DNA from 2 places in the Pseudomonas sp. IT-347P genome. Region 2 is predicted to be linked to the other one. Evidence: predicted binding sites of a transcription regulator. Region 2 holds the regulator's gene; the other holds the start of a gene.
The links. The regulator sigma-54, encoded in region 2, starts transcription at its own class of promoters, with help from an activator protein. The targets are predictions, from matches to a motif close to ANTGGCATNNANNTTGCTNT.
Positions count from the first base shown of each region.

Region 1: a site for sigma-54 is predicted at 3,327-3,346, ahead of ACM6IV_RS03360 (flagellar basal body rod protein FlgF). Genes of this name have one in related genera too.

Region 1 covers NZ_CATKPQ010000006.1:29,991-46,162, reverse strand. The annotation lists gene ACM6IV_RS03375 (flagellar basal body P-ring protein FlgI) at 1-925, opposite strand, end outside; gene flgH (flagellar basal body L-ring protein FlgH) at 953-1,648, opposite strand; gene flgG (flagellar basal-body rod protein FlgG) at 1,701-2,486, opposite strand; gene ACM6IV_RS03360 (flagellar basal body rod protein FlgF) at 2,532-3,272, opposite strand; gene ACM6IV_RS03355 (sigma-54-dependent transcriptional regulator) at 3,587-5,143, opposite strand; gene phhA (phenylalanine 4-monooxygenase) at 5,537-6,328, shown strand; gene ACM6IV_RS03345 (4a-hydroxytetrahydrobiopterin dehydratase) at 6,446-6,802, shown strand; gene ACM6IV_RS03340 (amino acid aminotransferase) at 6,802-7,995, shown strand; gene ACM6IV_RS03335 (hypothetical protein) at 8,269-8,400, shown strand; gene ACM6IV_RS03330 (hypothetical protein) at 8,471-8,653, shown strand; gene ACM6IV_RS03325 (MFS transporter) at 8,768-9,955, shown strand; gene arfB (alternative ribosome rescue aminoacyl-tRNA hydrolase ArfB) at 9,952-10,365, opposite strand; gene queC (7-cyano-7-deazaguanine synthase QueC) at 10,523-11,221, shown strand; gene ACM6IV_RS03310 (queuosine precursor transporter) at 11,274-12,149, opposite strand; gene ACM6IV_RS03305 (helix-turn-helix transcriptional regulator) at 12,133-12,738, opposite strand; gene glyA (serine hydroxymethyltransferase) at 13,272-14,621, shown strand; gene ACM6IV_RS03295 (amino acid permease) at 14,696-16,114, opposite strand.
Region 2 covers NZ_CATKPQ010000044.1:45,096-61,267, forward strand. The annotation lists gene ACM6IV_RS16455 (YhdP family protein) at 1-204, shown strand, start outside; gene ACM6IV_RS16460 (carbon-nitrogen hydrolase family protein) at 263-1,123, shown strand; gene tldD (metalloprotease TldD) at 1,128-2,570, shown strand; gene yjgA (ribosome biogenesis factor YjgA) at 2,622-3,146, opposite strand; gene pmbA (metalloprotease PmbA) at 3,255-4,601, shown strand; gene ACM6IV_RS16480 (FagA protein) at 4,762-5,169, shown strand; gene ACM6IV_RS16485 (class II fumarate hydratase) at 5,150-6,526, shown strand; gene ACM6IV_RS16490 (hypothetical protein) at 6,554-6,994, shown strand; gene ACM6IV_RS16495 (superoxide dismutase) at 6,996-7,607, shown strand; gene ACM6IV_RS16500 (ZIP family metal transporter) at 7,638-8,531, shown strand; gene ACM6IV_RS16505 (HPr family phosphocarrier protein) at 8,570-8,845, opposite strand; gene rapZ (RNase adapter RapZ) at 8,861-9,718, opposite strand; gene ptsN (PTS IIA-like nitrogen regulatory protein PtsN) at 9,721-10,185, opposite strand; gene hpf (ribosome hibernation-promoting factor, HPF/YfiA family) at 10,198-10,506, opposite strand; gene ACM6IV_RS16525 (RNA polymerase factor sigma-54) at 10,580-12,073, opposite strand; gene lptB (LPS export ABC transporter ATP-binding protein) at 12,261-12,986, opposite strand; gene lptA (lipopolysaccharide transport periplasmic protein LptA) at 12,986-13,531, opposite strand; gene lptC (LPS export ABC transporter periplasmic protein LptC) at 13,518-14,090, opposite strand; gene ACM6IV_RS16545 (KdsC family phosphatase) at 14,099-14,623, opposite strand; gene ACM6IV_RS16550 (KpsF/GutQ family sugar-phosphate isomerase) at 14,623-15,597, opposite strand; gene ACM6IV_RS16555 (ATP-binding cassette domain-containing protein) at 15,873-16,172, shown strand, end outside.

The sequences.
Region 1 (16,172 bases), on a different contig from region 2:
CATTCACCCGCGAGCGCGGCACTACAGCAGTCTGGCCGTTGGACAGCGGGCCGGGCTGGCTGACGATCGGGTCTTCGGTGATGGTCACGGTCAGGCTGCCGTGGGTCACGGCGGCTGGCGAAACCTTGACGTTCTGGCCGATGACGATGGTGCCGGTACGCGAATTGATGATGACTTTCGCCACCGCCTGACCCGGGTCGACTTCGAGGTTTTCCAGGATCGACAAGTAGTCGACACGCTGGCTCGGATCGAGCGGCGCGGTGACGCGGATCGAGCCGCCGTCAATGGCTTGCGCAACGCCAGGGCCTAGCATGTCGTTGATCTTGTCGACAATGCGCTTGGCCGTGGTGAAGTCGGAGCGGTTGAGGTTCAGCGTCAGGCTGTTGCCCTGGTTGAAACCGCTCGGCACCGAACGCTCCACCGACGCACCACCAGGGATGCGACCGGCCGACGGAACGTTGACAGTGATCTTCGAACCGTCTCGGCCTTCGGCATCAAAACCGCCGACCACCAGGTTGCCTTGGGCAACCGCGTAGACATTGCCGTCGATACCCTTGAGCGGGGTCAGCAACAAAGTGCCGCCGCGCAGGCTCTTGGAGTTACCGATCGAGGACACGGTGATGTCGACCTGCTGACCCGGTTTGGCGAACGCGGGCAGATCGGCACTCACCGACACCGCCGCGACGTTTTTCAACTGCACGTTGCCCGATCCCGGCGGCACCTTGATGCCGAACTGCGAGAGCATGTTGTTGAAGGTCTGCAGGGTGAACGGGGTTTGCGTCGTCTGGTCGCCGGTGCCGTTAAGCCCGACCACCAGGCCGTAACCGATCAACTGGTTGGAACGCACGCCGGAAATGCTGGCGATATCTTTCAACCGCTCGGCGTGGGCACCAAAGGCAGCGGACATCATGGCCGCTGCCAGCATGAAGCTTTTCAGATTCAACGTAGCCACCTAGAAAGGGAACAGCGGGCTGAGGAAGAAACGGTCGAACCAGCCTGGCTGACTCGTATCGGCAAACGCGCCAGTACCCGAATAGGTGATGCGTGCATCGGCGACCCGGGTCGACGACACGGTGTTGTCCGTGGCGATGTCATCGGCGCGCACCAGACCGGCAATGCGCACCAGCTCGTCTCCGGTGTTCAGCGTCAACCACTTCTCGCCACGCACGGCGATGATGCCGTTGGGCAGAACGTCAGCAACGGTCACGGTGATCGAACCGGTGAGGCTGTTGCTCTGTCCCGACTTGGCGTCGCCCTTGGTCGAGCGGTCGGCACTGTAGCCGGCGTTCAGACTCAGGTCGTTGCCCCCGATCGGATTGTTGGTGGTCAGACTGGAGCCGAACAACGAGGTCAGACCGACCTTGTTATCGCTGTTCTTGTCCATCTGCGAGTTGGCGTTCTTGCTCGCCTGCGTGCGTTCGTTCAGGGTGATGGTGATGATGTCACCGACCCGGAAAGCCTTGCGGTCGCTATACAGGTTCTGCTCGAAACCGGCCTGATAGATCGAGCCGTTATTGGCCGCAGCCGGCAGCGGCGTGCGCGGCAACACCGGGGCGTAATAAGGGTCATTGGGCTTGGGCGTCGGAGCGACGCAGCCCGCGAGCGAGACGACCCCACTCAATGCCAGAACAGATACGAAGCGATGCATGACCCTACCTCACGGTGTTGCAGGCGACCTCATGGCCGCCTCATAGACTTGATTACAGATTCTGCGTTACGAACGAGAGCATCTGGTCGGCGGTGGAGATCACCTTGGAGTTCATCTCGTAAGCACGCTGAGTGGTGATCATGTTGACCATCTCTTCAACGGTGCTGACGTTGGAAGTTTCCAGGGTGTTCTGCAGCGTGGTGCCGAAACCGTTCAGGCCCGGCGTGCCGACTTGCGGCGCACCCGATGCAGCGGTTTCCAGGAACAGGTTGTTGCCCACCGCTTGCAGACCGGCCGGGTTGATGAAGTCGGCGGTTTGCAGGTTGCCGATCACTTGCGCTGCCGGGTTGCCGGCGATGGTCACCGACACGGTGCCGTCACGGCCGACGGTGAAGGTCTGCGCATCGTTGGGGATAACGATCGCAGGTTCCAGAGCGAAACCGCTGGCGTTGACGATCTGGCCGTTGGAATCGAGGTGGAAAGTACCGTCACGGGTGTAAGACGTGGTGCCGTCCGGCTGCAGGATCTGGAAGAAACCGCGGCCGTCGATGGCCATGTCCAGCGGCTGCTCGGTGGTTTGCAGGCTGCCGGCGGTGAAGTTCTTCTGGGTGCCGACGATGCGCACACCGGTACCCACTTGCAGACCCGACGGCAGTTCGCTGTCCTGGGTCGACTGGGCGCCTGGCTGACGCTTGATCTGATAGAGCAGGTCCTGGAACTCGGCGCGATCACGTTTGAAACCCGTGGTCGACACGTTCGCCAGGTTGTTGGAAATGGTGGTCAGGTTGGTGTCCTGGGCGGACAGACCGGTTTTGGCAACCCATAGAGCCGGAAGCATTCGATTCTCCTCGTGCGCCTGTTTTTCGGCGCGACGTTCTGATAATTAGCTGATCTGCAAGACCCGAGCCATGGCCTGGTCGTCGTCTTTGGCGGTGTTCATCATCTTGACGTGCAACTCGAACTGCTTGGCCAGGGCCAGCACCGAGGTCATCTCTTCGACGGCATTGACGTTGCTCGACTCAAGGAAACCCGACACCAGCTTGACGTTGGCATCGGCCGGCGCAGGCTGGCCGTCCTTGGTGTAAATCGAGCCATCGAGGCCCTTGTTCATGTTCTTGATGTCCGGGTTGACCAGTTTGATCCGGTCGACCTCCGCCATGACGCGCGGGCCTTCGCCCATCGCACGAATACTGATGGTGCCGTCTTCACCGACTTCGATCTGCTGCTCGGGCGGCACGGCGATCGGACCGCCATTGCCCATCACCGGCATACCGTTGCCGGCGCGCAGTACGCCAAGGGCGTCAACGTTAAGGCTGCCGGTGCGCACGTAGCTTTCGCCGCCGTTCGGGTTCTGCACGGCGATCCAGCCATTGCCAGTGACGGCTACATCGAGGTCACGGCCGGTCTGCACCAGCGAGCCCGGCGTGAAGTCAGTGGCGGGCCGTTCACTCATGGCAAACGCACGCGCCGGAAAGCTGTCACCGAACACCGGCATCGAACGCGCCTGCTCCAGGTCGCGCTGAAAACCGTTGGTGGAGATGTTCGCCAGGTTGTTGGCATGGGCCTTTTGCGCCAGTGCGTTCTGGCTGGCGCCGGTCATTGCCACATAAAGGTACTTGTCCACACTCTTTCCTCTGCATGCCGGACGTTTGCCGCCCACCGCTGTACTGCTGAGCCATAAGCAATTTGCAGACCAACTTTTTTCTGGCGGCCAAAGGCCCGGTAAACAAAGGACTTGGGGGATGTTGCGGGGGAAAGGGAAATGTTTCGGAGACGAAAAACCGGCGGTGTTATGCCGGTAGGTGGCAAAGGCTGACAGTAGGGTTGCCTGTACTGCCGCCTTCGCGAGCAAGCCCGCTCCCACATTTGGAGTTCATTCCTCCTGTGGGAGCGGGCTTGCTCGCGAAGAGGCCATCAGCGCCAAACAGTTTTTGGCTGTTATTCGGTTTTGCCAACTTCATACTCACGGAGTTTATTGGCAATGGTGGTGTGAGAAACCCCGAGCCGCTTGCCCAACTGTCGACTGCTCGGATGCTCGGAATACAGCCGCTCCAGCACCGCTTTCTCGAAGCGCCCGACAATCTCGTCAAGGCCACCCTCGAGGGAAAAATCGCCAAGCGGCTGACGCACGCCGTAATCCGGCAGACGAATATGCTCGGCTTTCACCGTACCGCCATCGCACAGCGAAACCGCCTGGAACAGCACGTTCTCCAACTGCCGCACGTTGCCCGGCCAATGGTAATGACTGAGGCGATCCATCGCCGCCGGCGCCAGTTTCGGCAGCGAACAACCAATCTGCCGACTGGCCTGATCGAGGAAGTGCTCGACCAGCGGCGTCAGTCCGTCGAGGCATTCGCGCAACGGCGGGATGTGCAGGGAGAGCACGTTCAAGCGGTGATACAAGTCCTGACGAAACTCGCCGCGCGCGCACAGTTCGGATAAATCCACTTGCGTGGCGCAGATCACCCGCACATCCAGATAAACCTCTTCATCACTGCCGACTCGACGGAAGCAACCGTCCTGCAGAAAGCGCAGCAGTTTCACCTGCAAGCGCGGGCTCATTTCGCCGACGCCGTCGAGAAACAATGTACCGCCCGAGGTCAATTCCAACAGTCCGAGCTTGCCCTCGGCCCGCGCCCCTTCGAAAGCGCCGGGGCCGTAGCCGAACAGCTCGGTCTCCGCCATCGACTCCGGCAGTCCGGCGCAATTGAGCGCCATCAATGGTGACTGTCCACGAGGACTGGCGAGGTGGCAGGCACGGGCGAGCAATTCCTTACCGGTGCCGGTTTCGCCCTCAATCAACAACGGTGCATCCAGTGGCGCCATACGCCGCGCTTCTCGCACTACGGCGGCCATCACTTTCGAGCTCTGGAAGATGCTGTCGAAGCCGCGCAACTCCTGTTTGCGCACATTGTAGATGCGCTCGCCGACGCGGTCGGCGCGGTGCAAGGTCAGCACCGCACCGGCCATGGCTTCGCTGTCGTCGTGTTCCGATTGCAGCGGCGCGATGTCGGCCAGAAAGATGTCGCCCTTGACCTTGACCCGCATGCCATTGATCCGCGATTTATTGGCGCGCACCAGTTCCGGCAAATCGAAATCCTCGGCATAACGCGACAGCGGAATGCCCGGCACTTCATCGACGCGCACGCCGAGCAACTGCGCCGCCGCGCGGTTGGCGGCGACGATCGAACCGCCCATGTCGATCGACAGCACCGGAAACTCCAGCGCGCCGAGCAAGGCATTCAATTCCATGTGCCGTCGCTCGCTGGGCATCAGCCCTACCCGCTTGACGCCGAACACCCCGGCGATCGCCTCGAACTTTGGCCGCAGCGCCTGAAACTGGATGTTGATCAGGTTCGGGCAGTGCAGATAGATCGCGTTGCCATGCTCACCACCGACCTCACCGCGCGCGACGTTGATCCCGTAGGCCACCAGCAGGTTGAGAATGTCGCGCAGGATGCCGATGCGGTTCTGGCAGTGAACTTTGATGCGCATATATAAGGCCCGACAAGATTGGGAGTTGATTACCGACCCTGTGGGAGCGAGCTTGCTCGCGAAGGCGTCAGCACATCCAACATTGATGTGCCAGACCCAGCGCTTTCGCGAGCAAGCTCGCTCCCACAGGGTATTGCGGTGCGCCCGAAGCTCATTTTTTCTGTCGAGGCACGCAGATAGTTGTCAAGATTATGTGACAGCCACGCGCCTTTTCAAACCCGCCAATCACCACAAACGCGAGATATCCGCCAAAGCGTAACGATTATTTTACGAATTAAAGAGAAATTTCCTACGCACAAGCGCTTCAACCAGCTGCACATCAGCCCGCTCTCGGGTAATCCTGAATCCATCGCTGGACATAACAAGAACGAATTCCCCTAGCAGGAGAGCAGTATGAAGCAGACGCAATACGTGGCCCGCGAGCCCGATGCGCAAGGTTTTATCGACTACCCCGCCGAAGAACACGCGGTGTGGAACACGCTGATCACTCGCCAGTTGAAAGTGATCGAAGGGCGTGCGTGCCAGGAGTACCTGGACGGTATCGAAAAACTCGGTCTGCCCCACGACCGCATTCCGCAACTCGGCGAGATCAACAAGGTGCTCGGCGAGACCACCGGTTGGCAGGTCGCCCGCGTGCCGGCACTGATCCCCTTCCAGACTTTTTTTGAACTGCTGGCCAGCAAGCAGTTTCCGGTGGCCACCTTTATTCGCACTCGCGAAGAACTGGACTACCTGCAAGAGCCGGACATCTTTCACGAGATCTTCGGTCACTGCCCGCTGCTGACCAACCCGTGGTTCGCCGAATTCACCCACACCTACGGCAAACTCGGTTTGCAGGCCACCAAGGAAGAACGTGTTTATCTGGCGCGTCTGTACTGGATGACCATCGAGTTCGGCCTGGTCGACACCCCGCAAGGCAAGCGCATCTACGGCGGCGGCATCCTGTCGTCACCCAAAGAAACCGTTTATTCGCTGTCGGACGAACCTGAGCATCAAGCGTTCGACCCGCTGGAAGCCATGCGCACGCCGTATCGCATCGACATCCTGCAACCGCTGTACTTTGTCCTGCCGAACCTCAAGCGTCTGTTCGACGTGGCCCATGAAGACATCATGGCCATGGTTCGCCAAGGCATGCAGCTGGGTCTGCACGCACCGAAATTTCCGCCGAAACCGAAAGCCGCGTGAACCGCGACTTTTGCTGACAATTGAGCCTGTCAGTCGCCGCCACTTTGGTTTAGCGTGACGGCATTGACGGCTCAAACGCTTAAATAAAAAAAACACACTCGATTTCAGGAATACACCATGTCGACTTTGAACCAAGCCCACTGCGAAGCCTGCCGCGCCGATGCGCCACAAGTCAGCGACGAAGAACTGCCGATCCTGATCAAGCAGATTCCTGACTGGAACATCGAAGTACGCGACAGCATCATGCAGCTGGAGAAAGTTTTCCTGTTCAAGAACTTCAAACACGCGCTGGCCTTCACCAACGCTGTCGGCGAAATCTCCGAGGCCGAAGGTCATCACCCGGGTCTGCTGACCGAGTGGGGCAAAGTCACCGTGACCTGGTGGAGCCATTCGATCAAAGGCCTGCACCGCAACGACTTCATCATGGCCGCACGCACTGACGAAGTGGCCAAGACCGCAGAAGGACGCAAGTAATGCACTTCGACGCCATCGGCCGGGTACCCGGCGACCCGATCCTCGGCTTGATGGAGGCGTATGCGCAGGACACCAACCCGCGCAAATTCGACCTGGGCGTTGGCGTCTACAAGGACGCGCAAGGCCTGACGCCGATCCCTGAGGCGGTGAAAATCGCCGAAGCTCGGCTGGTCGAAAGCCAGGACACCAAGACCTACATCGGCGGTCACGGCAACCCGTTGTTCGGCAAAGTCATCAATGAGCTGGTGCTCGGCGCCGACTCCAGGTTGATCGCCGACCAGCGCGCCGGCGCCACCCAGACCCCAGGGGGCACCGGCGCCCTGCGTCTGGCCGCCGACTTCATCGCCCAGTGCCTGCCGGGCAAAGGCGTGTGGCTGAGCAACCCGACCTGGCCGATCCACGAAACCATATTCGCCGCGGCCGGCGTCAAGGTCGGTCACTACCCGTACGTGGGCAGTGACAACCGCCTCGACGTCGACGCCATGCTTGCCGTGCTCAATGACGTGCCGAAAGGTGATGTGGTGCTGCTCCACGCGTGCTGCCACAACCCGACCGGTTTCGATTTGAGCCATGACGACTGGCAGCGCGTGCTCGATGTGGTGCGCGCGCGCAATCTGCTGCCGCTGATCGACTTTGCCTACCAGGGCTTCGGCGACGGTCTGGAGCAGGATGCGTGGTCGACCCGGCTGTTCGCGGCTGAAGTGCCCGAGCTACTGATCACCAGCTCCTGCTCGAAGAACTTCGGCTTGTACCGCGATCGCACCGGTGCGCTGATCGTCTGCGCGAAAAGCGCCGACAAGCTCATCGACATCCGCAGCCAACTGGCCAACATCGCCCGCAATCTGTGGTCGACACCGCCAGATCACGGCGCGGCAGTGGTCGCGACCATCCTCGCCGACCCAGAACTGAAAGCCCGCTGGGCCGATGAAGTGGAAGCCATGCGGTTGCGTATCGCGCAACTGCGCAGTGGTCTGGTCGAAGCGCTGGAACCGCACGGTCTGCGTGAGCGCTTTGCGCACATTGGCGTACAGCGCGGGATGTTCTCTTACACCGGGCTGTCGCCGGAGCAAGTGAAGCAACTGCGTGAGCATCACAGCGTGTACATGGTCAGCTCGGGCCGCGCGAACGTCGCCGGCATCGACGCCACGCGTCTCGCCTTGCTGGCCGAAGCCATCGCCAACGTCTGCAAATAGTGACTGCAACACAAAAACCTGTGGGAGCGGGCTTGCTCGCGAAGGCGGTGTATCAGGCAACTTAATTGTCGACTGACACTCCGCCTTCGCGAGCAAGCCCGCTCCCACATTTGTTTTGCGGTGATCTTTTTGCTTTTTGCTGCCCCTGCGGCCATCTGTCGCATTAATTTGAATTAAAAGTCTGATTGTCATTTTTCCTGCTGTATCCTGCGCAGGCTTTCCAAAAGCGCGGATCGACCAGATCTATCAACAGACTTAGCGAGGAGCGCAACCATGCACGAGATTCCTAATCTCCCCTTCCCAAGCCTGCACGTACCTGAGCAGACGACCACGCAACAAGCCGGTGCGGGGCAACCCGAGCCGAAAGAAGCCGTTGAGAGCCGCCCGGCCGACAACGAAGAGTAAGACCCGTCGTACAGACCGTGTGGAAAGCGCTAACATGCGCTTTCCACACTGCCTGAACCCCGAGCCCGCCATGACCGACGAATTCTCCGAAAGCCAAGCTGCCGTACTGATCGGCGCGACCGAGAAAATGATCGAGATCTGGAATCGTCTCTCGCCCGAGAAACAGGCCGCCCTGCTCGCTCGTTTCGGCAGCGAAGAAAATGCCCTCGCAGCGCTGGTCACCACACAACTGGTCGCCCCGGCCAAATCCTGAAACACCCACCCGGCAAATAGTTTTACTTTTCCCGCCCCAGATGCGTCCACGCCGGTATCATAAGCAGCCTATCTAATCTGCCGCTCCCGTGGATCGTTTCCCATGTCGTCCTCTATGCCAGAACCCCAGCGTCCCCTGGCGGTCACGCTGCAAGTCGTTTCCATCGTCCTCTTCACCTTTATCGGATATCTGAACATCGGCATTCCGCTCGCGGTGCTGCCGGGCTATGTACACAGTGATCTGGGCTTCGGCGCGGTGATCGCCGGTCTGGTGATCAGCGTGCAATACCTCGCCACCCTGCTCAGCCGTCCGTACGCCGGCAAGATCATCGACAACCAGGGCAGCAAACGCGCGGTGATGATTGGCCTCGCCGGGTGTGGCTTGAGCGGTGTGTTCATGCTGATTTCGGCGTGGACTCCGAGCATGCCGATGCTCAGTCTGATCAGCCTGTTGATCGGTCGACTGGTGCTGGGCAGCGCGGAAAGCCTCGTCGGTTCCGGCTCGATTGGCTGGGGCATCGGCCGCGTTGGCGCGGCGAACACGGCCAAAGTGATTTCCTGGAATGGCATCGCCAGTTATGGCGCACTGGCGGTCGGCGCACCGTTCGGCGTGTGGCTGGTCGGCCAGCTGGGTTTGTGGAGTATGGGCGTCAGCATCATCCTGTTGGCCATTCTAGGCCTGGCGCTGGCGTGGCCAAAAACCGCCGCACCGATTGTGGCCGGTGAACGCCTGCCGTTCATGCATGTGCTCGGCAAGGTGTTTCCCCACGGTTGTGGTCTGGCGTTGGGCTCGATCGGCTTTGGCACCATCGCCACCTTCATCACCCTGTATTACGCCACGCAGCATTGGGATAACGCCGTGCTGTGTTTGAGCCTGTTTGGCGCCAGCTTCATCGGTGCGCGCTTGCTGTTCGGCAACCTGATCAACCGCCTCGGCGGCTTTCGCGTGGCGATTGCCTGCCTGTCGGTGGAGACGCTGGGTCTGTTGCTGTTGTGGCTGGCACCGGACGCGCATTGGGCGCTGGCCGGTGCGGCGTTGAGCGGGTTTGGTTTTTCGCTGGTGTTCCCGGCGCTGGGCGTGGAAGCGGTAAACCTTGTGCCGGCTTCAAGCCGTGGCGCAGCGGTGGGTGCTTATTCGCTGTTCATTGATTTGTCGCTGGGGATCACCGGGCCATTGGCCGGGGCGATTGCAGCAGGCTTTGGTTTTGCTTCGATCTTCCTGTTTGCCGCCCTCGCGGCATTGAGCGGATTGGCCTTGAGCGTTTATCTGTACAAGCACACGGCCAAGTACCGCGAAGACTAGAAATCCACTTTGCCGCGCCCGGCCTTGATACTGCCGCGTTTGGTTTTCGATTCGAGCCGGCGCTTCTTCGACCCGAGGGTGGGCTTGGTCGGGCGGCGTTTCTTCTCGACTTTGGTGGCGCTGAGGATCAGCTCGACCAGACGTTCCAGCGCATCGGCACGGTTGGCTTCCTGCGTACGATATTGCTGGGCCTTGAGGATCAACACGCCATCGCTGGTGATGCGACTGTCGCGCAGCGCCAGCAGCCGCTCCTTGTAGAACTCGGGCAAGGACGAGGCCGGAATGTCGAAGCGCAGGTGCACGGCGCTGGAGACCTTGTTGACGTTCTGTCCACCGGCGCCTTGCGCGCGGATGGCGGTCAGTTCGATCTCGGCATCCGGCAGATGCACGTTGTTGGAAATCACCAGCATGGAAAAGCATCCGTAATCAGAACGCACAGGATACCGCGATTAGCCACAAAGCGATCTGCGGCCTGCCGGCGCAACTTCCCGCGCACTTATATCGAGCGTCATTTCGAGTTACCATTGCGCCCCTCGAATTTACCCGTTTAATGCAGGAAGCAGACTTATGAGCAACAAGGCAGTTATCGTTTTTAGTGGCGGCCAGGACTCTACGACCTGCCTGATCCATGCGCTGACCCACTACGATGAAGTGCATTGCATCACCTTTGATTATGGTCAGCGCCATCACGCGGAAATTCAAGTTGCACAGCAACTTTGCAAACAGCTCGGGGTGACCGTACACAAGGTCATGGATGTCTCTCTGCTCAACGAACTGGCCATCAGCAGCCTGACCCGCGACAACATTCCCGTGCCGACCGTCAACAGCTCTGGAGAAAGTCTGCCGAGCACTTTCGTACCGGGAAGAAACATTCTGTTTTTGACCCTCGCGTCTATCTATGCGTATCAGGTTCAAGCCAGAACAGTCATTACCGGCGTTTGCGAAACCGACTTTTCGGGTTATCCGGATTGCCGGGATGAGTTCGTCAAGGCATTGAACAATGCGCTTGAACTGGGCATGGATTACAAATTGCGCCTGGAAACGCCGCTGATGTGGCTGAACAAAGCGGAAACCTGGGCTTTGGCTGATTACCACAATCAACTGGACTTGATTCGTCATCAGACGCTGACCTGCTACAACGGTATAGCCGGAAGCGGTTGCGGCGACTGTGACGCGTGCAATCTTCGCGCAAAAGGACTCACCGAGTTCCTGGAAAACAAAGAGCAGGTGACCAACAGTTTGAAATTGAAACTCAAACTAAAGTAAGGCAAAAAAAACGCTCGTTTGGGGAACCCAAGCGAGCGTTTCTTCTATTTGATCAAGCTTGGCTTGCCGTCAGGTATTTTTTGAACAACGACCGCGCACCATAGGCGGGCATGATATTAAAGAAAGCAAAACCGACTTTGATCGCGATCTGCACATAGATCATGCTCAAGATCGCGCTGTTCTCCATCGTTCCATAGAAGGCGATATAGCAGAACAGAAAGCTGTCGATGATCACCGCAAACAGCGTACTCAAGAACACGCGCAAGAACAGGAATCTGGAGTTGGTCAGTTCCTTGATTTTGCACAACAGATACGAATTGATGTTCTCGGATACCAGAAACGAAACCGAAGACGCTACCAGAACAGAAGACAACTGACTGATCACATCATTGTAAGGTCCATCAAGCTTCCACCCCGGCAGCCCCGGCAAATGGGTGGTTATTGCCAATAGAATGATAATCGCCGCATTGCTGATGAATGCGAAGAGAATCGCCCTGCGTGCCAGCCGCAGACCAAAGGTCTCGTTCAACAGGTCAACGATCAGAAAGGTCAGCGGATAAAGAAAGGTACCCGGGGTCACGACAATGTCAAAGTAATCCAGGTAAATCGGCTTTGTCGCCGCAATACTGGTGAAGATATACAGCGTGAACAGCATCAGGTTCAGGATGATGTAGATCATCCAGGAACTCTCATGGCGATCATTTATTTCATAGGCGGTTAGCGCCCCGCCCTGGGAGTAGAACTTCTTGTAGAGGTTTTTCACTTCAACTTTATTCAGATTATCCATAATCTCGCTATTCAACACTTCACTCAGTTTTATTTTAATTATTTTGCCTGTCGCAATAACCATGATAACGGCCAGGCTTTTTCCATTCTCGAACCCCAGCAACTTGTACTTGCTGTTTTCCATTTCAACATTGCAGTCCATTGAATCGTTCCTCGATTACATCCCCGATCACGCCTACACGATCCGTATCAACGCTGCCGTCATGGCATATGGATAATTTCGCCGTAATTTTGTCATACACCAGTTTTTCCCGATCGCTGTTCGACGCGCCTTTCTGCACGATCAACAAATCACCGGGTTCATGCATACCACTGATTTCATTTTCCAGCAGCACGCCAATCAGGTTAAAGGACGCGCCAAAATAGTAAGTCAGTGGATAAATTGTCGCCAACTCACCAATTCTTTTATCCAGACTTTGCAGCAGCATGCTTTCTTTTATTACCGGAACAGCTGCCGGGTTCATATTCCCTTGCGGCGAAATACTGCTTTCGATTATTTCCTTTTCTTCAAAATCAATCGTCTCTATTTCTTCGTAAGACACTCCGAAGAAATCAGAAATCTTGCGCACAGTGGACTGTTGTACATTGACCACCTTGCCTTCAAGAATGTTGTAGATGGTGGTACGCGTCAAACCACTGGAGTGACACAAGGACAACTGCGTCTCCCCGCGACTCTTTATCAGGTATTTGATGTTGTTTTTCAGATTCTCCGATCTTTCTCTTCTGTGCATCACATGCTTACCATCCATTGTTAACTGCAATCATTGTCACGCCCCGAATGATCATTCCGGACATACACAAGTGGGGTGGGAAATCGCAGTTATATCCCTGTCAATGCCGCGCAGGATCATAGCATTGTCCCTCCTTGGGTTCGGTATAAAAAGTCAGCCTTCACGCGATTCGTCCCGCCCACTGGCAGGATCATTTCAGCCTATGTACTGACCTTTCAGTTCCGATTGCCTTTTACCCGGCGTCCGAAAATCGGCACCGAGCCATGTCTGTTTTACACCGGCAGCGACCACAAAAAGAATCATTTTCTTTGAAGAATGTTCATTTTTTTGATTAATTCTGTGGCGTTCCTCACTGAAAAATTTATGATGCGTCAACTCGGCGCCTTATTCTCGAGAGTGAAAGGACGAAAAAACGGGGGGCTTGTACAGGGTTTAGTTTTGCGCACACAGCGATCAAAACAAGGATTCGCCTGTACAGATCCGGCAAGCAAGGACATGCGCATATCTCGCAAAACCAGGGAAGGAATCAAGCAATGGCAGCCATTACTGAACCGCTCGAGAACCAGTCGAACCTGCTGCAACGTGGTCTCGCGGATCTCCGCGCAGAAGATGCCGAACTGGCGGCCATTCTCGACGCTGAAGTCACGCGTCAACAACATACGCTTTCGTTGGTCTCCTCCTCCTGCGCAGTCCAGCCGCGAACCTTGGTGGCCTCTGCTTCAGTGCTGGTCAACGTGACCGCTGAAGGCATGCCCGGCAAGCACCACAGTGCAGGGTGCGAGAACGTCGAGTTAGTCGAGTCACTGGCTATCCGCAGGGCTCGTCAACTGTTCGCTGCTCAATACGCCAACGTGCAGCCACACTCAGCGTCGAACGCCATTTACCAGGTGCTCACGTCCCTGCTTGAGCCGGGCGATACCTTGCTGGGCATGGCGGTGGAACACGGTGGTCACCTCACCCATGGCAGCCTCGCCGCTTTTTCCGGCGCCTACTACAAGGCGATCCAGTACGGCACCACATCCGACGGTCTGATCGATTACGACAAGGTACGCCTGCTGGCGCTCGCCCATCGTCCACGCATCATCCTCTGCGGCGCCACTGCCTATTCGCGCGTGGTGGACTTCAAGCGATTTCGCGAGATAGCCGATGAAGCTGGGGCGATCCTGCTCGCCGACATTTCGCATATCGCCGGGCTGGTCGCCACCGGGCGCCATCCAAGTCCGGTCGACGTCGCACATGTCACCGTCACTTGCACACACAAGCAACTCGCCGGGCCTCGGGGTGGCGTGATCCTCAGCGGGCGTGACGCCAGCACCAAGATTCCCGGTTTGCGGACCACCTTCAGCCGCCTGCTGGATCAAGCCGTTTACCCGCGAATGCAGGGCGCCCCCGCTGCCAACATGATCGCAGCAAAGGCTGCCGCACTGGGTTACGCGATGTCTGCAGAATTCGATGCCTGCATGGCGCAGATTCGCAGTACGGCGGATGAAATGGCCAAAGCGTTTCAGGCCAAAGATTATGAGGTGGTCGGTGGCTGCAGTGAAAACCATACGGTGCTGGTTCGCTTGCGCGGCGGCATCACAGGCGCTATCGCGGAAGCGGCGCTGGGGCACTGCGGGATCATCGTCAATAAACATCGCCTGCCCGGCGATCCTCGCTCTGCACTTGTTACCAGCGGGCTGCGCATCGGCACGGGCGCGCTGGCGCAGCGCCGGGTCGACGTTCACGGCAGCCGCCAGATCGTCGATCTGATCGTCCGGATTCTGAATACCGTGGCGCCGCTCGGCGAACAGGATTACACACTGGAACCGCTGCTCCTTGCGCAGTTTCGTTCAGAGGTCGAAACCTTGTGCAGGGACTATCCTGTCACCGACTACCAATAGCTACTCGACTCTCAGGATTTGCGCCCATAAAAAACCCGGCACTCAGGCCGGGTTTTGTGTTTCTGCGTCAGCGCTTACTTGGCAACACCAGCCGGGTGCACGGCCTGCTGCGCGCCGCGCTTGTTCTTGATCAGGTAGCAGACCCACATGAACACCACCCACACCGGGATCGCGTACACCGAGATTTGAATACCCGGGATCAACAACATCACGCCAAGGATGAACGCGACGAATGCCAGGCAGATGTAGTTACCGTACGGATACCACAGCGCCTTGAACAGCGGCGTCTGCCGGGTTTTGTTCATGTGCTGGCGGAACTTGAAGTGCGAGAAGCTGATCATCGCCCAGTTGATCACCAGCGTCGCCACGACGAGGGACATCAACAGTTCCAGCGCGTGTTGCGGGATCAGGTAGTTCAGCAGCACAGCAACCAGTGTCACCGCAGCGGAGGCAAGGATCGAACGCACCGGCACACCGCGCTTGTCGATCTTCGCCAGACCTTTCGGCGCATCGCCCTGCTCGGCCATGCCCAGCAGCATGCGGCTGTTGCAGTAGGTGCCGCTGTTGTACACCGACAACGCGGCGGTCAGTACCACAAAGTTGAGGATGTGCGCGGCGGTGTTGCTGCCGAGCATCGAGAACACTTGCACGAACGGGCTGCCGCTGTACGAATCGCCGGACGCGTTGAGGGTTTCCAGCAGGCTGTCCCAAGGAGTCAGCGAGAGCAGGATGACCAGCGCACCGATGTAGAAAATCAGGATCCGGTAGATCACCTGGTTGATCGCTTTCGGGATCACGGTTTTCGGCTTGTCCGCTTCAGCGGCGGTGAAACCGAGCATTTCCAGACCGCCGAAGGAGAACATGATGATCGCCATCGCCATCACCAGACCGCTCACGCCATTCGGGAAAAAACCACCGTGGGACCACAGGTTGCTCACCGAAGCTTGCGGGCCGCCATGGCCGCTGACCAGCAGGTAGCTGCCGAGCGCAATCATGCCGACGATCGCCACGACCTTGATGATCGCGAACCAGAATTCGGCCTCACCGAAGACTTTGACGTTGGCCAGGTTGATCGCGTTGATCAGCACGAAGAACGCCGCAGCAGAGACCCAGGTCGGGATGTCCGGCGCCCAGTAGTGGATGTATTTGCCGACCGCCGTCAGCTCCGACATGCCCACCAGAATGTACAGAATCCAGCAGTTCCAGCCCGAAAGGAAACCGGCAAAGCCGCCCCAGTACTTGTGCGCGAAATGGCTGAAGGAACCGGCCACCGGCTCTTCGACGATCATCTCGCCCAACTGGCGCATGATCATGAAGGCGATGAAGCCGCAGATGGCGTAGCCGAGGATCATCGACGGGCCGGCGGATTTCAGTACTCCGGCCGAGCCGAGGAACAATCCGGTACCGATCGCGCCACCGAGGGCGATCAGTTGAATGTGGCGATTTTTCAGGCCGCGTTTCAGCTCGCCTGATTGCGAGGGTTGTCCACTCATGAAAAAGGTCTCACGCAAGGTTTGATGATGTTCAGTAGACGTTGCTGCAAGGTTGCGA
Region 2 (16,172 bases):
GTTGATGCCAGGTTGCTGGTGACCTTGCCGGTGACCAACAACCTGCCGATTGCCGCGCTGATTGTCGGCGCCCCGGCGGTCGGCGGCGCGTTGTTCCTGATCGACAAGCTGATCGGTGACCGCGTGGCGCGCTTTGCCAGTGTGAAATACACCGTCAAAGGCCCATGGAAAGAGCCGAAAATCACCTTCGACAAGCCTTTTTGAACAGCCAGCCCCTGAACCGATGGAGTAGCATGGCCGCATACCTCCTGCGGAGTTCGCCATGTCTTTAGCGGTGATTCAAATGGTCAGCCAGAGCGACGTGCTGGCCAATCTGGCTCAGGCCCGGCGCCTGCTCGAGCAGGCCGCGGCCGGCGGCGCGAAGCTGGCAGTGCTGCCGGAAAACTTCGCCGCCATGGGCCGTCGCGACATCGCTGACATCGGCCGTGCCGAAGCCGTGGGCGAGGGACCGATCCTGCCGTGGTTGAAACAGGCCGCCCGCGACCTCAACTTATGGATAGTGGCCGGCACCTTGCCGTTGCCGCCGGTGGGTCAGCCGACGGCCAAGGTCAACGCCTGCTCGTTGCTGGTCGATGATCAGGGCGAAATCGTTGCCCGTTATGACAAGTTGCACCTGTTCGACGTCGATGTGGCGGACAATCGCGGCCGTTATCGCGAATCCGATGACTATGCTTATGGCAGTGGCGTCGTCGTTGCCGACACGCCGGTAGGGCGAGTCGGTCTGACCGTGTGTTACGACTTGCGCTTTCCCGAGTTGTACAGCGAATTGCGTGCAGCCGGTGCCGAGTTGATTACCGCGCCGTCAGCGTTTACTGCGGTAACCGGCGCAGCGCATTGGGACGTGCTGATTCGCGCGCGCGCCATCGAGACACAGTGTTATGTGCTCGCCGCAGCGCAGGGTGGGACCCACCCGGGGCCGCGGGAAACCTTCGGTCACGCGGCGATCATCGACCCGTGGGGCCGTGTACTGGCGAGCCAGGATCAAGGCGAAGCGGTGTTGTTGGCCGAGCGCGATAGCAATGAACAAGCGTCCATCAGGGCGCGAATGCCGGTGACGCGTCATCGGCGGTTTTTCTCGCAGGGCGCACAGCGGCCTGCTTCAGAACACGAATTTAAGGCGTAAACCTATGAGCGAGTTGTTGTCCTCAGTCAGTGATCACCTGTTGGCGCCCGGCGGCGTGACGATCGAGAGCCTGCAAGGCGTGCTTGGCGATCTGGCCGGCCCCGGCATCGACGCCGCCGACCTGTATTTCCAGGGCCAGATCTCCGAGTCCTGGGCGCTGGAAGACGGCATCGTCAAGGAAGGCAGCTTCAACCTCGACCAGGGTGTCGGCGTGCGCGCGCAGTCCGGTGAGAAAACCGGTTTTGCTTATAGCAACGCGATCACCCTCGAGGCACTTGGCGCAGCCGCCCGTGCGGCACGCTCGATCTCCCGGGCCGGGCAGAACGGCACGGTGCAGGCGTTCACCACCCAGGATGTCGCCCAACTGTATGCGCCGGACAACCCGCTGGAAGTATTAAGCCGCGCCGAGAAAGTCGAACTGCTCAAGCGCATTGACGTGGCCACTCGCGCGCTCGACCCGCGCATTCAGCAGGTCAGCGTCAGCATGGCGGGTGTGTGGGAGCGGATTCTGGTGGCATCCACCGACGGTGGTCTGGCTGCCGATGTACGGCCGCTGGTGCGTTTCAACGTCAGTGTGATCGTTGAACAGAATGGTCGTCGCGAACGCGGCGGGCATGGCGGCGGCGGGCGTACCGATTACCGCTATTTCCTCGCCGAAGACCGCGCCATGGGTTATGCCCGTGAAGCGTTACGCCAGGCGCTGGTGAATCTGGAAGCGATCCCGGCACCGGCTGGCACCTTGCCGGTGGTGTTGGGTTCGGGTTGGTCCGGCGTGCTGTTGCACGAAGCGGTCGGTCACGGTCTCGAAGGCGATTTCAACCGCAAAGGCAGTTCCGCCTATAGCGGGCGCATGGGTGAAATGGTTGCGTCGAAACTCTGCACCATCGTCGATGACGGTACCTTGAGCGGCCGTCGCGGTTCTTTGAGCGTCGATGACGAAGGCACGCCGACCGAGTGCACCACGCTGATCGAAAACGGCGTACTCAAAGGCTACATGCAGGACAAGCTCAACGCGCGCCTGATGGGTGTGGCCCGTACCGGTAACGGCCGTCGTGAGTCTTACGCTCACCTGCCGATGCCACGCATGACCAACACCTACATGCTCGGCGGCGAAAGCGATCCGGCGGAAATCATTGCCTCGGTGAAGAAGGGTATCTACTGCGCCAACCTCGGCGGCGGTCAGGTCGACATCACCAGCGGCAAATTCGTGTTCTCCACCAGCGAGGCGTACCTGATCGAAGACGGCAAGATCACTGCGCCGGTCAAAGGTGCAACGTTGATCGGCAACGGCCCCGAGGCGATGAGTCGGGTGTCGATGGTCGGTAACGATCTGGCGTTGGACAGCGGCGTGGGTACGTGCGGCAAGGATGGGCAGTCGGTGCCGGTGGGTGTGGGTCAGCCGACGCTGAAAATCGATGCGATCACCGTGGGTGGCACGGGCGCATAAGAAGAGGTGGAGCTTCGGGTGGCGCGCAGGGCGGCCACCCGGTGGCGAGAATCAACGCAGACCGCGTTGAGTCTCGTCCAGCTCACGGATGTACTTGAAGATTTTGCGGCTGGAAGCAGGAGGTTTGTTTTGCGCAACCTCATGCTGAGCCTGACGGATCAGGGAACGCAGTTGCTGGCGATCGGCGTCCGGGTACTCGACGACGAACTTCTCCAGCACGGCATCGTCGCCTGCGATCAGGCGATCACGCCAGCGCTCCAGGTTATGGAAACGCTCGTTGTACTGACGAGTCGAGGCATCGAGTTGATCAAGCAAGGTCAGAATCGCGTCAGTATCCTGATCGCGCATCAGTTTGCCGATGAACTGCAAGTGCCGTTTACGCGCGATGTTCGCGGTGTGCTTGGGCGCATCGGCCAAGGCCCGGCGCATGGCGTCGGTCAGCGGCAGTTTTGCGATCAAGTCTGGCTTGAGTGTGGTCAGGCGCTCGCCGAGGTCAACCAGAGCATGCAGCTCGCGTTTGACCTGAGATTTGCTTTTTTCTCCCGTATCGAGGGAGTCGTCGTAAGAATCAACCATGGTGGCAGTCCGCAAAGAAACGCCGCCATGATAACCAGTCGGGGGCCGCTTGTCCGGCCCGGTCGCTCGATGACCCCAGCCGAAAGCAGAATTTGAGTGGAGATGAGCATGAGTGCAGTTCAAAGCGTCGGCCCGCAGGCATTGCCGGCACTGCAGGAACAAGTCGAGCAGATCATCGCCGAAGCCAAGCGTCAGGGCGCCAGTGCCTGTGAAGTCGCGGTGTCGCTGGAGCAGGGCCTGTCGACCTCGGTGCGCCAGCGCGAAGTCGAAACGGTCGAGTTCAACCGCGATCAGGGCTTTGGCATCACGCTGTATGTGGGCCAGCGCAAGGGCTCGGCGAGCACCTCGGCGACCGGCCCGGATGCGATCCGCGAAACCGTCGCTGCTGCACTGGCCATCGCCAAACACACCTCCGAAGACGAAGCGTCCGGCCTGGCCGACGCGGCGTTGATGGCCAAGGAGCAGCACGATTTTGATCTGTTCCACGAATGGGACATCACCCCGGAGCAGGCCATCGAGAAGGCCTTGCTTTGTGAAGCCGCGGCCTTCGATGCCGACGCGCGGATCAAGAACGCCGACGGCACCACCCTCAGCACTCATCAGGGCTGCCGCGTGTACGGCAACAGCCACGGTTTCATCGGTGGCTACGCATCGACCCGGCACAGCCTGAGTTGCGTGATGATTGCCGAGGCCGATGGCCAGATGCAGCGCGATTACTGGTATGACGTAAACCGTCAGGGCAGTCTGCTGGCTGATCCGGTGAGCATCGGTCAGCGCGCTGCGCAACGGGCGGCGAGCCGTCTGGGCGCGCGTCCGGTGCCGACCTGCGAAGTGCCGGTGCTGTTTTCCGCGGAATTGGCCGGTGGCCTGTTCGGCAGTTTCCTCTCGGCGGTGTCGGGCGGCAGTCTGTATCGCAAATCGTCGTTCCTTGAAGGCACTTTGGGCCAGAAGCTGTTCCCGGAATGGCTGACCATCGATGAGCGTCCGCACCTGATGCGCGCAATGGGCAGTGCTTCGTATGACGGTGATGGTCTGGCGACATATGCCAAACCGTTCGTCGAAAAGGGCGAGTTGGTGTCATACATCCTTGGCACGTACTCCGGGCGCAAACTCGGTATGCCGAGCACGGCCAACGCTGGCGGTGTACACAATCTGTTCGTCACCCATGGCGACGAAGACCAGGCGGCGCTGTTGAAACGCATGGGCCGTGGCTTGCTGGTCACCGAGTTGATGGGCCATGGCTTGAACATGGTTACTGGCGACTATTCGCGCGGTGCGGCGGGGTTCTGGGTCGAAAACGGCGAGATCCAGTTCGCGGTGCAGGAAGTGACTATCGCCGGCAACATGCGTGACATGTTCAAGCAGATTGTTGCGGTGGGTAACGACTTGGAACTGCGTAGCAACATTCGCACGGGTTCGGTGTTGATCGAGCGGATGACCGTCGCGGGAAGCTAAGTCTCGGTCGTTACAAAAAAAGGCGCGCCACCTCATCGGGTGGCGCGCCTTTTTTATTGGTTCGACACAAAACCAGTGTGGTAGCTGCATAGTTTAACGCTCTTGTTTTGGTTCTCATTATCATCTAATAATAAATCTCATTATCGGATGAGCCCGAATCATGAGTTCTGCCTTGCACGAGCAGCCTTACCTCGAAAGCTGGCGCTGGATGAGTCGCCAGATCCGTTGCGCGATGGATCCCGACGAACCGCGCCTGATCGAACATTATCTGGCCGAAGGCCGGTACCTGGCCTGCTGTACGGCAACTTCTCCCTGGACCATCGCTGAAACCTCCTTTCGTTTGCTGCTCGACACTGCCACCGACATCGCCTTGCCGTGGCACTGGCGCAGCCTCTGTCTCGATCAAGCCTGGCGTCCACTGCGTGAAATGGAGCGCCTGTCCCTGTGCAAATGCCGGCTCCAGCGTTGGCAACGCTATACCTGGCAGCTCGCCACCTGCGAACTGCTGCCCTCGATTCCTCTTATTGAACTGGTGCAAGGATTTTCAGATGACCAAGACACGTATTGAGCGCGACAGCATGGGCGAACTGCAGGTGCCGGTGGACGCTCTCTACGGCGCGCAGACCCAGCGCGCAGTGGATAACTTCCCTATCAGCGGCAAACCCATGCCGACGCAATTCATCCGCGCGCTGATCCTCGCCAAAGCCGCCGCCGCCCGCGCCAACGTCGAACTCAACCAGATCACCGCCGCACAGGGCAAAGCCATCAGCGATGCCGCGCAAGGCTTGCTCGAAGGCGACTTCATGCGGCATTTTCCGGTGGACATCTTTCAGACCGGTTCTGGCACCAGTTCCAACATGAACGCCAACGAAGTGATCGCGACCCTGGCCAGCCGTCTGCTGGGTGAGCCGGTGAACCCCAACGATCACGTCAACTGCGGTCAGAGCAGCACCGACATCATCCCCACCACCATTCATGTCAGCGCTGCGCTGGCCTTGCATGAGCAACTGCTGCCGGCGCTGTTGCACTTGGTGCAAGTGATCGAGGAAAAATCCGCACAGGTCCATCACCACGTCAAAACCGGCCGCACGCATCTGATGGACGCGATGCCGGTGCGCATGAGCCAGGTGCTCAATGGTTGGGCGCAGCAGCTCAAAGCCAACATCAGTCATCTGCAGGATTTGTTGCCCAGTCTGCAATCGCTGGCGCAGGGTGGCACGGCGGTCGGCACCGGGATCAACGCGCATCCAGAATTCGCCGCACGTTTCAGCCGCCAGTTGAGCCAACTGACCGATGTGCAATTCACCCCGGGCAAGGACTTGTTTGCGCTGATCGGCTCACAGGACACTGCCGTAGTCGTCTCCGGCCAGCTCAAGGCCGTGGCTGTATCGCTGATGAAAATCGCCAACGACCTGCGCTGGATGAATTCCGGCCCGCTCGCCGGCCTCGGCGAAATCGAACTCGAAGCCCTGCAACCGGGCTCGTCGATCATGCCGGGTAAGGTCAACCCGGTGATTCCGGAAGCTACCGCCATGGTCGCTGCGCAGGTGATCGGCAACGACTCGGTGATCACCATTGCGGGCCAGTCCGGCAATTTCGAACTGAACGTGATGCTGCCGATCATCGCGCAGAACCTGCTGAGCAGCATCGAATTGCTGGCCAACTCCAGTCGCCTGCTCGGTGACAAAGCCATCGCCAGCTTCAAGGTCAACGAGTCGCGTGTGAAAGAAGCGTTGTCGCGCAACCCGATTCTGGTCACCGCGCTCAACCCGATCATCGGTTACCAGAAAGCCGCTGAAATCGCCAAGCAGGCTTACAAGGAAGGTCGTGCGGTGATCGACGTCGCCCTGGAACACACTGATCTGTCACGCAGCCAACTGGAAGAGTTGCTCAATCCCGAGAAACTCACTGCCGGCGGCGTGTAAACCCTGCAATCGCTTTGGAGGCTCACCATGGAGCACTGGAAACGCACGATCGAACGGGCCAATCGCTGCTTCATGCTGGGCGAGCTGATCGACGCCCGTGAGGCTTACCTGCAAGCCCTGGCCCTGGCGCAAGTATTGTTCGAACGCTGGGCGGATGCCGACGAAGCGGTGGCGGCTTGCGTCATCTCCCATCACAACCTGGCGGATCTGCACTTACGCCTGAATCAGCCGGAGGAGAGCGCCGAATACCTCTGCGCCATCCATCAACGCCTGTTGCAGACCATGCAGGACGAACGTCTGCGCCCGGCCCTGCGTGAAGCGGCGCTGCGCCAGAGCAGCAAGACCTATGTCGAACTGCTGAATTTCATCAGCGAGCACGGCGAATATCCGCGCACCCAGCGCCTGCTGCACCCCGATACCGGCAATGCGCGTCGCGCGCCTGCCGCCCATCACCATGGAGTCCATTGAAATGGCTTTTACCTTGCCTGCCTTGCCTTACGCCTACGACGCCCTCGAGCCGCATATCGATGCGCAAACCATGGAGATCCACTACACCAAACATCACCAGACTTACATCAACAACCTCAACGCCGCTGTAGAAGGCACTGAGTACGCTGAATGGCCGGTGGAGAAACTGGTCGCCAGCGTTAAGGATCTGCCGGAAAAACTCCGTGCTGCAGTGATCAATCAGGGCGGCGGTCACGCCAACCACTCATTGTTCTGGGAAGTGATGGTGCCCCACGGTGGCGGTAAACCTGACGGTGCGCTGGCCAAGGCCATCGATGAACAACTGGGCGGTCTCGACAGCTTCAAGGAAGCTTTCACCAAAGCCGCGCTAACCCGTTTCGGCAGCGGCTGGGCTTGGCTGAGCGTGACCCCGGAAAAGCAACTGGTGGTGGAAAGCAGCGGCAATCAGGACAGCCCGTTGATGAACGGCAACACGCCGATTCTCGGCCTCGACGTCTGGGAGCACGCCTACTACCTGCGCTATCAGAACCGTCGCCCGGAATACATCAACGCGTTCTACAACGTGATCAATTGGCCTGAAGTGGCTGCGCGCTTTCAGGCCGCGCTGGTTTAAGTCTTCTATAAAAACAATCCAAGGCTGACTATGGGCACTGAAACACTGGCGATCGGAAGTGGGCGTATGTTTCGTTACGCAGTGGGCTCGCTATTGCTGTTGGCGGGCATGACCTTGCTGGTCGCTCACGGACTGGAATGGCTGAATCTGCAGCCGAGGCTGGCGCGGGCGTTGCAGGGTGGCGCGATCTGCGCCCTCGGTACGGCGCTCGGTGCGGTGCCGGTGCTGGTGATCCGGCGCATGCCCCAGGCTCTCAGCGATACCTTGCTGGGTTTCGGCGCCGGGGTAATGCTCGCGGCGACGGCGTTTTCGCTGATCGTGCCGGGCATTGCCGCCGCCGAAAGCCTCGGGCTGACCCCGTGGGGCGCCAGTGGCCTGATCTGCTTCGGTATCATGCTCGGGGCGTTCGGGTTGTATCTGGTTGATCGCAAGGTGTCCGGCGCGTCCCCGGAAATGCTGGTCGGCACTGTCGAGCATCCAGTGATTCCGCCAAGGATCTGGTTGTTCGTGTTCGCCATCATTGCCCATAACATTCCGGAAGGCATGGCGGTTGGCGTTTCGGCTGGCGGCGGCATGGCGGATGCGGACAGCCTGGCCATGGGCATCGCTTTGCAGGATGTGCCGGAAGGTCTGGTGATTGCCCTGGTCTTGGCCGGGGCGGGGATGTCGCGGGTGAAGGCATTTCTGATCGGTGCGGCGTCAGGTCTGGTTGAACCGGTGTTTGCGTTTTTGTGTGCGTGGCTGGTCAGTCTGGCGCAGGTGTTGTTGCCTTTAGGGCTGGCGCTGGCGGCAGGGGCGATGTTGCTGGTGGTGACCCACGAAGTGATTCCCGAGTCGAGACGCCATGGTCATGACAAGCTGGCGAGTCTTGGTTTGTTGATCGGGTTTTGTTTGATGATGGTGATGGATACGGCGCTGGGCTGAATGAAGGTGAAGAGGGAGCAAGCTCCCTCATTGGCGGATCAACCGCCTTCATCGAAGTAGTTGTTGATCAGCTCCACCAAGGCATCCATGGCCTCCTCAGCCTGTTCACCTTCGGTGCTCAAATGGATTTTGGTGCCCTTGCCGGCCGCGAGCATCATCATCGCCATGATGCTTTTACCGTCCACTGCTGTCTCGGGCGTGCGACCGACTCTAATCGTCGTCTCCGGAAACTTGCCGGCCACGCCGACAAATTTAGCCGATGCCCGGGCATGCAGACCCAATTTGTTGATGATTTCGATTTCACGAGCAGGCATCGCGGAGTGAATCCTTTAAGTGAGGTCGCGGTGGCGAACCTGGACGTTCTTCAGGGTTTTCTGCAGGGCCTGACCCAGGCGTTCGGTCAGGTAGACAGAGCGGTGATGTCCGCCGGTGCAGCCAATGGCAATGGTGACGTAGGCGCGGTTGCTGGCGGCGAAGCGCGGCAGCCACTTGTGCAGGTAGGCGAAGATGTCCTGATACATTTCTTCGACATCCGGCTGTTCCGCCAGATATTCGGCCACCGGCGCATCGAGGCCTGACTGCGCGCGGAGTTCCGGTTTCCAGTAAGGATTTGGCAGACAACGCACATCGAAAACCAGATCGGCATCAACCGGCATGCCACGCTTGAAACCGAATGACTCGACCAGAAACGCGGTGCCCGGCTCCGGCTGATTCAGCAGGCGCAGCTTGATGGAATCGCGCAACTGGTACAGGTTCAGATTGGTGGTGTTGATCTTCAGGTCAGCGAGATCGGCGATCGGGCCGAGCAGGGCGGTTTCATCCTGAATCGCCTCGGCCAGCGAGCGATTGGCATTGCTCAGCGGATGACGACGACGGGTCTCGGAAAACCGTTTGAGCAGGGTTTCCTCGTCAGCGTCCAGATACAGCACATCGCACTGGATATGCTTGCTTCTGGCGTCTTCAAGCAATTCGGGGAAGCGTGACAGATGGCTTGGCAAGTTGCGCGCATCGATCGACACGGCCACCAGCGGTTGCGCCAGTTCAGTGTGAATCAGGGCGCGCTCGGCCAGCTCCGGCAGCAATCCCGCCGGCAAGTTGTCGATGCAGTAGTAACCGTTGTCCTCAAGGACGTTCAGGGCGGTACTTTTGCCCGAGCCCGAACGGCCACTGACGATGATCAAACGCATGATTAATGCCCGTTCTGCTCGTCCAGTACGACCTGGTACAAGGCTTCGCTGCTCGGGGCGCTGCGCAGTTTATCGCGTACTTCCTTGCGATCGAGCATGCTGGCGATCTGACGCAACAATTCCAGGTGCGCATCGGTTGCGGCTTCCGGGACCAGCAAAACAAACAGCAGGTCCACCGGCGCGCCGTCGATGGCGTCGAAATCGATAGGGGCTTCAAGGTGCAACAGCGCGCTGATGGGCGACTGGCAACCCTTGAGGCGGCAGTGAGGAATGGCGATGCCGTTGCCAAAACCGGTGGAACCGAGTTTTTCACGGGCAATCAACGCCTCGAAGACATCTTGCATCGCCAGATCCGGCACTTCGCGATGGATCAGGTTGGCAATCTGTTCGAGGGCTTTTTTCTTGCTGCCGCCCGGCGCGTTCACTTGGGAACGGCCGGGGGTCAGGATGGTTTCAAGTCGGATCATGGATTAGGGATGTTAACGACCGGTTGCGCCCTGAAGGAGGCTCTGGGTCTTTTCCTTATGCTTTTTGAGTTGGCGATCCAGCTTGTCGGTCAGTGAGTCGATCGCAGCATACATATCAGTATCTTCTGCGTTGGCGACCACTTCGCTGCCGGGTATATGCAAGGTGGCTTCGATTTTCTGCTTCAGCTTTTCGACGCACATCGTGACTTGCACGTTGGTGATCTTGTCGAAATGTCGCTCCAGTCGTTGGAGTTTTTCCTCGATGTAGGAACGCAGAGGTTGGGTCACTTCCAGTTGGTGTCCACTGATGTTGACTTGCATACAGCTTCTCCTTCGTTGCCAGTGCATAAAGCGGCAGGCCGAAAAGCCTGCCACTGGAACGCTGTAACGTGGCTTACATCAACCGCTTGCGTTCGCTCGAAGGCGCGATCCCGAGGGATTCGCGGTACTTGGCGACGGTGCGGCGAGCCACCTGAATGCCTTGTGCCTCCAGTAAACCAGCGATCTTGCTGTCACTCAACGGCTTTTTCTGATTTTCCGCGGCAACCAGTTTTTTGATGATCGCGCGGATCGCTGTGGACGAGCATTCGCCGCCCTCGGAGGTGCTGACGTGGCTGGAGAAAAAGTATTTCAACTCATAAATACCGCGCGGGGTATGCATGAATTTCTGCGTGGTCACCCGGGAAATCGTCGATTCGTGCATACCGACCGCTTCGGCGATGTCGTGCAGGACCAACGGCTTCATGGCTTCGTCGCCGTACTCCAGAAAACCGCGCTGATGCTCGACGATCTGGGTGGCTACTTTCATCAGGGTTTCGTTACGGCTCTGCAGGCTCTTGATGAACCAGCGGGCTTCCTGCAATTGATTGCGCATGAAGGTGTTGTCGGCGCTGGTGTCGGCGCGGCGGACGAAACCCGCGTACTGGGCGTTGACGCGCAGGCGTGGCACCGACTCCTGATTGAGTTCGACCAGCCAGCGCTCGTTGTCCTTGCGCACGATGACGTCGGGGACAACGTATTCGGCTTCAGTCGATTCGATTTGCGAACCCGGGCGCGGATTGAGGCTCTGCACCAGTTCGATGACCTGACGCAGCTCGTCTTCCTTGAGCTTCATGCGTCGCATCAACTGGCTGTAATCGCGGCTGCCGAGCAGATCGATGTAATCGCTGACCAGACGTTTCGCTTCAGCCAGCCATGGCGTCTTGGCGGGTAACTGACGCAATTGCAGCAGCAGGCATTCACTAAGGTTGCGCGCGCCGATACCAGCCGGTTCGAATTGCTGGATGCGATGTAGAACGGCTTCGATTTCGTCGAGTTCAATGTCCAGTTCCGGATCGAACGCCTCGAGGATTTCCTCGAGGGTCTCGTCCAGGTAGCCCTGATTATTGATGCAATCGATCAGGGTGACGGCGATCAGGCGATCGGTGTCGGACATCGGTGCGAGATTCAGTTGCCACAGCAGGTGGCTCTGCAGGCTCTCGCCGGCGGAGGTGCGGGTGGTGAAGTCCCACTCGTCATCATCGCTGCTGGGCAGGCTACTGGCGCTGGTCTGGTAAACGTCTTCCCAGGCCGTGTCGACTGGAAGCTCGTTGGGGATGCGTTCGTTCCATTCACCGTCCTCGAGGTTATCTACCGTCGGCGCGGTTTCCTGATAGGAAGGTTCCTGGATCTCGGTGTTGGGCTTCTGTTCGGCGTTGTCGGCCATGGGGTCGGAATTGTCGAAGTCGTCGCCTTCTTCCTGGCGTTCGAGCATCGGATTGGATTCCAGAGCCTCCTGGATTTCCTGTTGCAGATCCAGGGTCGACAATTGGAGCAGGCGGATGGCCTGTTGCAGCTGCGGTGTCATCGTCAGCTGCTGGCCCATTCTCAAGACTAGCGATGGTTTCATGGCAGGGGCTTAACACCTTATTCGCCGGCGCTATGCGCCATCCACTACAGGGCGCCGAAGCGCCAAACTTAAGCAAATTATATGCCTGAAACTGAAGTGTTTGCCTAGAGCGCCGTAACAATTAAAGCGGATTAAATCCTGCTTGAATCGATACAGCGCCCGGGCGGCGCACCGGGCACTGTTGCGCTTACAGGCGGAACTCGTGGCCCAGATACACTTCCTTGACCAGATCGTTGGCCAGGATGGTTTCTGCGTCGCCTTCAGCGATCAGTTGACCATCGTTGACGATGTAAGCGGTTTCGCAGATATCCAGCGTCTCACGGACGTTGTGGTCGGTGATCAATACACCGATGCCTTTGGCCTTGAGGTGGTGGATGATCTGCTTGATGTCGCCAACCGAGATCGGGTCGACACCGGCGAATGGTTCGTCGAGCAGGATGAATTTCGGTGCGGTCGCCAGAGCGCGGGCGATTTCCACCCGGCGGCGTTCACCACCGGACAGGCTCATGCCGAGGTTGTCGCGGATGTGGCTGATGTGGAATTCCTGCAGCAGGCTTTCCAGCTCCTTGCGGCGGCCGGCCTTGTCGAGCTCCTGACGGGTCTCGAGGATGGCCATGATGTTGTCGGCCACCGACAGTTTGCGGAAGATCGACGCTTCTTGCGGCAGATAACCGATCCCGGCCTTGGCACGACCGTGCATTGGCTGGTGGCTGACGTCCAGATCGTCGATCAGCACGCGGCCCTGATCGGCCTGTACCAGCCCGACGATCATGTAGAAGCAGGTCGTCTTGCCGGCGCCGTTCGGGCCAAGCAGGCCGACAATCTGGCCGCTGTCGATCGACAGGCTGACGTCACGCACGACCTGGCGGCTTTTATAGGCCTTGGCCAGGTGCTGAGCTTTCAGAGTTGCCATTACTGGGTTTTCTCGTCGGTTTTCTTCTTCGGCTGGATCACCATGTCGATGCGCGGACGCGCCTCGGTGACCTTGCTGCCGGTAGCGCGACCGGCGCTGGCCAGTTTCTTCACGGTGTCGTAGACGATTTTTTCGCCCTGAGTGACGTTGCCGTCTTTGTCGACGACCTTGGCCTTATCGATCAGCACGACGCGGTTTTGCTGGGCGTGATATTGAATCGTCACGCCGTAGCCTTGAACCGGTTTGGTGTCACCCTGGGTTTGCAACTGCTCGAAGTAAGCCAGATTGCCCACGGAGGTCACCACGTCGATATCGCCATTCGGCGCGCGAGTCATGGTGACGGTGTTGCCTTTAACGATCATCGAGCCCTGGGTGATGATCACATCACCTTTATAGGTCGCGATGCCGTTCTTGTCGTCCAGTTGGGCGTCGTCGGCCTGAATGCGGATAGGTTGCTGCTGATCGTTCGGCAGAGCCCAGGCGCTCACGCTTCCCAGTGCTGCGCCCAGACTGAGCAAAATAGGGAGGGTTTTAACGAGCCTCATACTGTCCTCTTACGTTCGATTGCAGGTGTATCCTGCTGTCCTTCAGGTACGCTTTCATTCCGACGCCAGTCGATACGCCACCAGCGCCCTCGATTCTAACGGGTTGCGCAGTCTGCGCATATTCTTGCTGCGGGAACACGGTCATGCGCGTGCTGGTGATCAGGGTGCCGCGCTGTTTTTCATCGGTGCGCTGCACGCGGACCGAATCGATCAGTTCCACTTCGGTACCGCCCGAATTCACTTCGCCGCGCTCGCTGGTCACGTGCCATGGGAAGTCGGTGCCGCGATACATGTTCAAATCAGGCTTGGTCACCAGAGTGATATCGGTGGCCTTGACGTGTTCGGCCTTGTCGGAGGTCATCTCGTACTGCACTTTGCCATCGGGCAGGTACTGAATGGTGTGCGTGTTGGTTGCATACCAGTCGATAGGCGTTTCCACCGAGGTGACCGGTGGTTTGTCGAGAAAACGTTCCGGGCTGATATTCCAATAGCCGACCGCTGCGAAAATCGCAGCGATGCAGCCGAACAGCAGGAAGTTGCGAAATTTTTTGCTGAACATGGTTTGGCTCACAGGTACGCGGCGTTAGCCGCATCGAGGCGGCCCTGGGCGCGCAGGATCAATTCGCAGAATTCGCGGGCGGCACCTTCGCCACCACGGGCCCGGGTAACGCCATGGGCGTGTTCGCGGACGAAATCGGCGGCGTTGGCCACGGCCATGCCAAGGCCCACACGGCGGATTACCGGCAGGTCGGGCAGGTCGTCACCGAGATAGGCGACCTCTTCATAGCTTAGGCCCAGTTGCTCAAGCAGGCCGTCGAGGACAACCAGTTTGTCTTCGCGCCCCTGAAACAGGTGGGGAATCCCCAGGTTTTTCGCGCGACGCTCGACCACCGGCGTTTTGCGACCGCTGATGATAGCGGTCTGCACGCCGGCGTTCATCAGCATTTTGATGCCTTGGCCGTCGAGGGTGTTGAAGGTCTTGAATTCGCTGCCGTCTTCAAGGAAGTACAGGCGACCGTCAGTGAGGACGCCGTCGACGTCGAAAACCGCCAGTTTGATCGCTTTGCCGCGTTGCAGCAGATCGTTGCTCATTACATGACTCCTGCGCGCAGCAGGTCGGAGAGGTTGAAGGCGCCGACCGGGCGATCTTCCTCGTCTACGACGACCAGTGCGTTGATTCGGTGGTCTTCCATGATTTTCAGGGCCTCGGCGGCCAGCATCTCGGGCCGGGCAGTCTTGCCGTGGGCCGTCATGACCTGGTCGATGGTGGCACTGCGAATGTCGATGCTGCGGTCAAGCGTACGGCGCAAGTCGCCGTCGGTGAAGATCCCGGCCAGTTTACCGTCCGCTTCAAGGATGACGGTCATGCCCAGACCTTTACGGGTCATTTCCATCAATGCGTCCTTGAGCAGCGTGCCGCGTTGGACTTGCGGCAACTCCTGGCCGGCGTGCATGACGTTTTCCACTTTCAGCAGCAGTCGACGGCCAAGGGCGCCGCCCGGATGCGAGAAAGCGAAATCTTCAGCGGTGAAGCCGCGCGCTTCCAGCAGCGCTACGGCCAGTGCGTCCCCCATGACCAGGGCCGCAGTGGTCGAAGAGGTCGGCGCGAGGTTCAGCGGGCAGGCTTCATGCTCGACGTGAACGTTGAGATTGACCTCGGCAGCCTTGGCCAGTGGCGATTGCGGGTTGCCGGTGACGCTGATCAACTGGATGCCCAGACGTTTGATCAGCGGCAGCAGGGTCACGATTTCGTTGGTCGAGCCGGAGTTCGACAGGGCTAGGATCACGTCATCGCGAGTGATCATGCCCATGTCGCCATGGCTGGCTTCGGCCGGGTGGACAAAAAACGCCGGGGTGCCGGTACTGGCCAGGGTTGCGGCAATCTTGTTGCCGATGTGCCCGGATTTGCCCATGCCGACCACGACTACACGGCCCTTGCTGGCCAGAATCATCTCGCAAGCGCGTACGAAATCGGCGTCGATATGGGGCAACAAGCCTTGTACGGCTTCCACTTCGAGTTGGATGGTGCGTTGTGCCGATTGAATCAGGTCGCTGGATTGGCTCATGTCAGAAATCGTATAGCCCGATGAAAAGGCGGCGATTATAGCGGTTATGTTGCAAAGCCTCACGCAAGTTCGTCGTGCTTTGTCATTACTCGTTACCAAAACCCGGTAAAAGAGCCTGCGCACCTGTCATATCGCCGAACTCAGGCTGGTACAAGCCTTGGGCGCTTCGCCTTTGCAGTGATATAGTTCGCCGCCAGTTCGGCCTGCCCGGGATGTACGTACTTTTTAAGTAAAGACAGGCGTCCGAGTGAGAGGCTGCATCGCAAGGAGTTTAGATGAGTGCCGATAACGCCTACGCGGTCGAGCTGAAGGGAGTCTCCTTCAAGCGCGGTGCGCGCAGCATTTTCAATAACGTCGATATTCGCATCCCGCGCGGCAAGGTCACCGGCATCATGGGGCCTTCCGGGTGTGGCAAGACCACGCTGCTGCGATTGATGGGCGCACAATTGCGCCCTGCCAGCGGTGAAGTCTGGGTCAACGGCCAGAATTTGCCTGCGCTTTCGCGCAGCGATTTGTTCGATGCGCGAAAGCACATGGGTGTGCTGTTTCAAAGCGGCGCGCTGTTCACCGATCTC